DNA from 2 places in the Streptomyces noursei ATCC 11455 genome. Region 1 is predicted to be linked to the other one. Evidence: riboswitches for the same ligand, from Rfam matches in the RefSeq annotation. Region 1 holds a riboswitch; the other holds the start of a gene.

Region 1 (3,290 bases):
GCGGCGGCCCGGGTAGCCCTCGGCGTACTTGTTGGTCAGGACCGAGCCCTGGGCCTCCATGACGGCGACCGGGGCGAAGTTCTCCGACGCGATCATTTCGAGGGTGGACTGCTGACGGTGCAGCTCGGCGTCGACGGCGGCGGCGACGTCGGGGTCGAGCTCGTGCAGGGAGCTGTTCAGAAGCGACATGGGACTTCCTGGAGAGAGGGGGAGCGGGCGGGGCGCCGCGGCCCCGCCCGTGCGGTGGCGGGAGGGTCAGCCGGCGGCGAAGGCGGTGTACTCGTCGGCCGTGAGCAGGTCCTCCGGCTCGCCGCTGATCTTGACCTTGAACAGCCAACCGCCCTCGAACGGGGCGGAGTTCACCAGCGAGGGGTCGGCGACGACGTCCTCGTTGACCTCGGTGATCTCGCCGTCCACCGGCGAGTAGAGGTCGCTGACCGACTTGGTCGACTCCAGCTCGCCGCAGGACTCGCCCGCGGTGACGGTGGCCCCGACCTCGGGGAGCTGCACGAAGACGACGTCGCCGAGCGCGTTCGCCGCGTGCTCGGTGATGCCGACCGTCGAGACGCCGCCCTCGGCGTCCGACAGCCACTCGTGCTCCTTGCTGTAGCGCAGCTGCTGGGGGTTGTCCATGGCTCGATTCTCCTGTACGCGGGGGTGTGATCGTGAATGGGGTCTTGCCCAGTGAGACACGTCGTGCCGGACGCAACGGCGCAGGTCCGCGACGGGCACCGCGGACTCGCCGGCGCCGTCGGCTACTTCTGCCGCTTGTAGAAGGGCAGCGCGACGACCTCGTACGGCTCGTGCGTGCCGCGGATGTCCACCCGGACGCCCTCCGCGCCCGGCGCGGCGTACTCGGCGTCGACGTACGCCATGGCGATCGGCTTGCCGAGGGTCGGGGAGGGCGCCCCCGAGGTGACCTCGCCGATCACCGTGCCGTCGGCGGCGACGACCGGGTAGCCGGCGCGCGGCACCCGGCGCCCCTCGGCGACCAGACCCACCAGCTTGCGCGGCGGGTTCTGCTCGGCGCGCTCCGCGGCCCCTTCAAGCGCCGCGCGCCCGACGAAGTCGCCCTCCTTCTCGAACTTCACGACCCGGCCCAGGCCCGCGTCGAAGGGGGTGAGCGCGGTCGTCAGCTCGTGCCCGTACAGCGGCATACCCGCCTCCAGGCGCAGGGTGTCGCGGCAGGACAGTCCGCACGGGACCAGTCCGACGTCCCGGCCCGCCTCGGTCAGCGCCTCCCACACCGCGACCGCGTCGGCCGGCCGGACGAACAGCTCGAAGCCGTCCTCGCCGGTGTACCCGGTCCGGGCGATCAGCGCCTGCACGCCGGCGACCGTGCCGGGCAGGCCGGCGTAGTACTTCAGCCCGTCCAGGTCGGCGTCGGTGAGCTTCTTGAGGATGCCGGGGGACTCCGGGCCCTGCACCGCGACCAGCGCATAGGCGTCCCGGTCGTCGCGGACCGCGGCGTCGAAGCCCGCCTGCCGCGCGGCCAGCGCGTCCAGCACCACCTGGGCGTTGGAGGCGTTGGCGACGACCATGAACTCCCGCTCGTCGAGGCGGTAGACGATCAGGTCGTCGAGGATGCCGCCGTCGGCGGCGCAGATCATCGTGTAGCGGGCCCGCCCGACCTTCAGGGCGCCGATGTTGCCGACCAGCGCGTGGTCCAGCAGCGCGCCGGCCTGCGGACCGGTGACGGTGATCTCGCCCATGTGGGAGAGGTCGAACAGGCCGGCACGGGTGCGGACCGCGACATGCTCCTCGCGTTCGCTGCTGTAGCGCAGCGGCATGTCCCAGCCGGCGAAGTCGGTCATGGTCGCGCCGAGCGCGCGGTGCGTGGCATCCAGCGCGGTACGGCGGGGGGCTTCAGTCATCGTTCCGGGCTCCCAGGCATGGGTGACAAGACGGTCTCCCCATCTGTCATCGGAACCTGAGAGGTTCACCGGGAGCCCACGAACGGGCCCGGTTTGCACCTTGGGTGGAGCCGCCCCTTCAGCCAGGCAGTGGCTCGCTTTTCAGATCTGCCTCGCCCGCGCGGTATAGGGGCCTGAGAGATTCAAGGGAGGACTTGCTCCTTCGGCGCCCCGCCGTGGCGGCCGGGGACTCTCCCGCGCGGATTCAAGCGGCCGGTATGGAGTTGGGCTGGCTGTTGCACGAGTGACCTTCCGGTGTGCCCGTGGCGGCCACATCATTACACGGGATCGCCGGATACAGGAGCCCCGGCCGGCATCCCGTCCCCGCCCACCCGCACCGCGGCCCGGATCCGGGACCCGCCCGCGGACCGCCGGATCCGGTGGCGCCGGACGCCGTCGCCTTGCTGCCCATTACCTTTTCTTGACACTCTGCGGGCAGGTCGGGTCCCGAACCCGGCCTGAGCCGACGGGGAGGGGCGATCACGGTGCACAGCGAAGCGGCATACGCGACGACGGCGGGGACGGCACCCGGGCCCGCGCCCGAGCCCGCGCCTGCCGGGCCCCGGGCGGCGCGCCGCCCGCGCCCCACCGCCCGCCCCGACCGGGTCCGGATCACCGACCTCCGCGACGGCGCCCGCGCCCCCCGCACCGCGCTCCGCTTCGCACCCGGCGATCTGATCGTGGTCTCCGGCCTGCCCGGCAGCGGCAAGAGCACCCTGATGCAGCGGGTGCTGCCGACGCTCGACGGCCGCGGTGACCCGGTGTACCGCATCGACTCCCAGGACAGCCGGGAGCGTTGGGAGCGGGGCCGGCTGCGGCACCTGCCGTACGCGCTCTACCGCCCGCTGGTCCGGGCCGCGCACTATCGCGCCCTGCGCCGGGCGCTGCGCTCCGGCGGCAGCGTGGTGGTGCACGACTGCGGGACGCTGGCGTGGGTGCGCCGTTGGCTCGTCCGGACGGCCCGGCGCGACGGCCGGGGCCTGCACCTGGTGCTGCTCGACGTGCCGCCCGGGACGGCGCTGGGCGGCCAACGGGCGCGCGGCCGCGGGGTGTCGCGGTACGCCTTCGCCCGGCACCGCCGGGCGGTGCGCCGGCTGGTCGCCCGCGCCGAGGAGGCCCGGCTGCCCGCGGGCTTCCGCTCCGCGGTGCTGCTGGACCGGTCCGCCGCCGGGGTCCTGGAGCGCGTCACGTTCACCGCCCGCGTCCGCCCCGCTGGTGCGCCCGCCGCGGACGCCACCGGCTACGGGGAACGGCCCTCGGGGACCGTCCGGTAGATCAGGGCGGGGCCCGGTCCGCCGGAGGGGCCCGGGCCCGTTAGGGTCTGACCCACCGGGGCGGGCCCATGGACCCGCCCCCAGGGTCAGGGGCCGGGCAGCG
Region 2 (3,290 bases), 4.5 Mb from region 1:
GCTGGATGGACACCTTGTCGTAGCCGGTGACCGCGGCCAGCTGCTCCTCCAGTTCCTGGATGAGCGTGAGGTAGCCCTGGGCCTGGTCTGCGGGGGCGAAGGGGTGCAGCTGACCGAACTCGGGCCAGGTGACCGGCTCCATCTCGGTGGTGGCGTTCAGCTTCATCGTGCAGGAGCCGAGCGGGATCATGCCCCGGTCCAGCGCGTAGTCCTTGTCGGCGAGGGTGCGCAGGTAGCGCAGCATCGCGGTCTCGGAGCGGTGCTGGTGGAAGACCGGGTGGCCGAGGTAGTCGTCGGTGCGCAGCAGGGACTGCGGCAGGCTCTCCTCGACGGTCGCGTCCAGCGCTTCGATGTCGCCCTGGATGCCGAACGCGCCCCAGACGCCGGTGAGCTGGGCGCGCCCGGTGGTCTCGTCGCAGGCGATGCCGACCAGGTCGGCGTCGACCTCGCGGAGGTTGATGCCGGCCTCGCGGGCGGCGGCGACGACCTCGGCGGCCCGGCCGGGCACCCGTGCGGTCAGGGTGTCGAAGTAGACGTCGTGGACGAGCTCGACCCCGCCGGCCCGCAGGCCCGCGGCGAGGATCGTGGCGTAGCGGTGGGTGCGCCGGGCGATGGTCCGCAGCCCGTCGGGGCCGTGGTAGACGGCGTACATCCCGGCCATGACGGCGAGCAGCACCTGCGCGGTGCAGATGTTGCTGGTGGCCTTCTCGCGGCGGATGTGCTGCTCGCGGGTCTGCAGCGCCAGGCGGTATGCCTTGTTGCCGTCGGCGTCGACGGAGACGCCCACCAGACGGCCGGGCAGGCTGCGGGCGTACTGCTCGCGGACGGCCATGTAGCCGGCGTGCGGGCCTCCGAAGCCCATCGGGACGCCGAAGCGCTGGCTGGTGCCGACCGCGATGTCCGCGCCGAGCTCACCGGGCGGGGTGAGCAGCGTCAGCGCGAGCAGGTCGGCGGCGACGGTGACGATCGCGCCCAGCTCGTGCGCCCGCTCGATCACCGCGCGCGGGTCGCGCACCGCGCCGGACGCGCCCGGGTACTGGAGCAGCACACCGAAGACGCCGCGCTCGGCGATCTCCTCGGGGATGCCGTCGGACAGGTCGGCGACCACGACCTCCACACCGGTCGGTTCAGCCCGGGCCCGGATCACGGCGACGGTCTGCGGCAGACAGTCGGCGTCGACCAGGAAGACGCCCTGCTTGACCTTGCCGACCCGGCGGGAGAGCGCCATCGCCTCGGCGGCGGCGGTGCCCTCGTCCAGCAGCGACGCACCGGAGGTGGGCAGTCCGGTCAGGTCGGCGACGACGGTCTGGAAGTTCAGCAGGGCCTCCAGGCGACCCTGCGAGATCTCCGGCTGGTAGGGCGTGTAGGCCGTGTACCAGGAGGGGTTCTCCATGACGTTGCGCAGGATCACCGGCGGCGTGAAGGTGCCGTAGTAGCCGAGCCCGATCATGGGCGACAGCACCTGGTTGCGGTCGGCGAGCGCGCGCAGCTCGGCCAGGACCTCGGCCTCGGTGCGGCCCTCCGGCAGACCGAGTGCCTCGGTGCTCTTGATCACGTCGGGCACGGCGGTGGCCGTGAGTTCGTCCAGCGATCCGAAGCCGACCTGCGCGAGCATCTTCGCCTGCGCCTCGTGGTCGGGGCCGACGTGCCGCTGCTCGAACGGGATGCCCCGCTCCAGCTCGGTCAGGGAGATGCGGTGGGTGTTCATCTGCGGGGGCCTCCTGGTCAGTACGACCTACGAGGGGCACCACGGCGCTGGTGCCCGGACGGCCTCCCCCTCTGTCATCTCAACCTGAGAGCTTCACCGGTCCGCGGGCTGCGGTCCGGCTTTCACCGTCGGTGAGGAGGGGTTCCGGCATGGTGCCTGTCCGTGGCCCGCCCTGCTTTCCAGAGTGACCTCGTCCATGCGGTACGTGTGCCTGAGAGATTCCGGGGAGGATTTGCTCCTTCGGCGCCCTGGTCGCGAACGACAAAGGACTCTCCCGCATGGGGTCGACGGCCAATCGCCAGCCTACCAGCGCACCGCCGAAACGATCCTTCGAGTGGCCGGGGCATGAAATGTGCCGTTTCGTAGTGGTCACAAGGCAGTTGCGACCACGTGGAGGGACCGTGCAAACCGATATCGATCCCCGGAGCCTCATCGGCCGCAAAGCGTTCGACCGGAACGGCGCGAAAATAGGGACCGTCGACGAGGTGTACCTCGACGACGCGACGGGCGAACCGGAGTGGGCGGCCGTCCGCACCGGCCTGTTCAGCCGGGATGCGTTCGTCCCCTTGGAACCGAGCAAGATGGTCGGCGACAGCCTGCACATCCCCTACGACCGGAAGCTGATCAAGGACGCCCCGGACTTCGGCGTCGGCCGGCACCTCTCCCCCGAGCAGGAGCTCCAGCTCTACCACCACTACCGCCTGGATATCTCCTCACCGGCCTCCGACTCCGCCTCGCCCGCCGGCGACACCGACTTCGGGCGGATCGCCGGCGCGGACGACTGATCCGGCCCGCCGATCAGCGGCAGGGGCTCGCCCGGCCGCAGCGCCGGATCGTCGACGGTGAAGGTCCGCACCCGCCCCGGTGCGGACCATGGCGTCTCGAACCGTACGGTCACCCTCCCCAGGCCACTGCCCTGCACCCACCCGGCGCCGAACTCCTCGTGGACCACGTCCAGCCCCGGATACCAGCGCCGCGGCAGCTCCACGCCGGCCTCCGGCTCGCCCGCCGCCTCCTCGGCCGGCTCCGCGGCCCCGCCCGCCGCCTGCTCCTCGGCCTCCCGCTCCGTGGCCAGCTGGGCGAAGAGGTCCTCCTGCGTGAAGTCGGCCAGCCCGGTCACCCCCACGCCCAGCAGCCGCACCCCGCCCGTGGTGTCCACCGTCTCCAGCAGCCGCACCGCGGCCTCCCGGACGACGGCCGGGTCGTCGGTGGGCCCGCGCAGCGTCTCGGACCGGGTCAGCGTCGAGAAGTCGTAGTTCCGGACCTTGATCACCACCGTGCGCCCGGACCGCCCGGCCGCCCGCAGCCGCCCCACGCACCGGTCGGCCAGCCTCAGCACCTCGTTCCGCACCCGCGTCCGGTCGGTCAGATCGACCTCGAAGGTGTCCTCCACCGACACCGACTTCGCGTCCCGCTCGGCCACCACCGGCCGGTCGTCCTGCCCCAGCGCCATCGCGTACAGCCCGGTGCCGTGCGCCTTGCCCAGCAGCCGCACCAGCTCCGCCTCGCCGGCCTCCGCGGTCTCCGCGACGGTGTGGATCCCGGCCCGGCGCAGCGTCTCGGCCGTCGCCGGCCCGACCCC

Evidence for each region. A riboswitch is a leader RNA that binds a small molecule or an ion and turns the genes downstream of it on or off. The one in region 1 is predicted to bind glycine.
Region 2: another riboswitch for glycine. It lies ahead of gcvP (aminomethyl-transferring glycine dehydrogenase); the one in region 1 lies ahead of gcvT (glycine cleavage system aminomethyltransferase GcvT).

What each region holds. Positions count from the first base shown of each region.
Region 1 is NZ_CP011533.1:3,285,405-3,288,694, reverse strand. It holds gene glyA (serine hydroxymethyltransferase) at 1-189, opposite strand, end outside; gene gcvH (glycine cleavage system protein GcvH) at 256-633, opposite strand; gene gcvT (glycine cleavage system aminomethyltransferase GcvT) at 756-1,874, opposite strand; glycine riboswitch at 1,908-2,025, opposite strand; glycine riboswitch at 2,026-2,121, opposite strand; gene SNOUR_RS13580 (AAA family ATPase) at 2,399-3,187, shown strand.
Region 2 is NZ_CP011533.1:7,763,678-7,766,967, reverse strand. It holds gene gcvP (aminomethyl-transferring glycine dehydrogenase) at 1-1,708, opposite strand, end outside; glycine riboswitch at 1,898-1,995, opposite strand; gene SNOUR_RS33110 (PRC-barrel domain-containing protein) at 2,059-2,493, shown strand; gene SNOUR_RS33105 (DNA polymerase IV) at 2,403-3,290, opposite strand, start outside.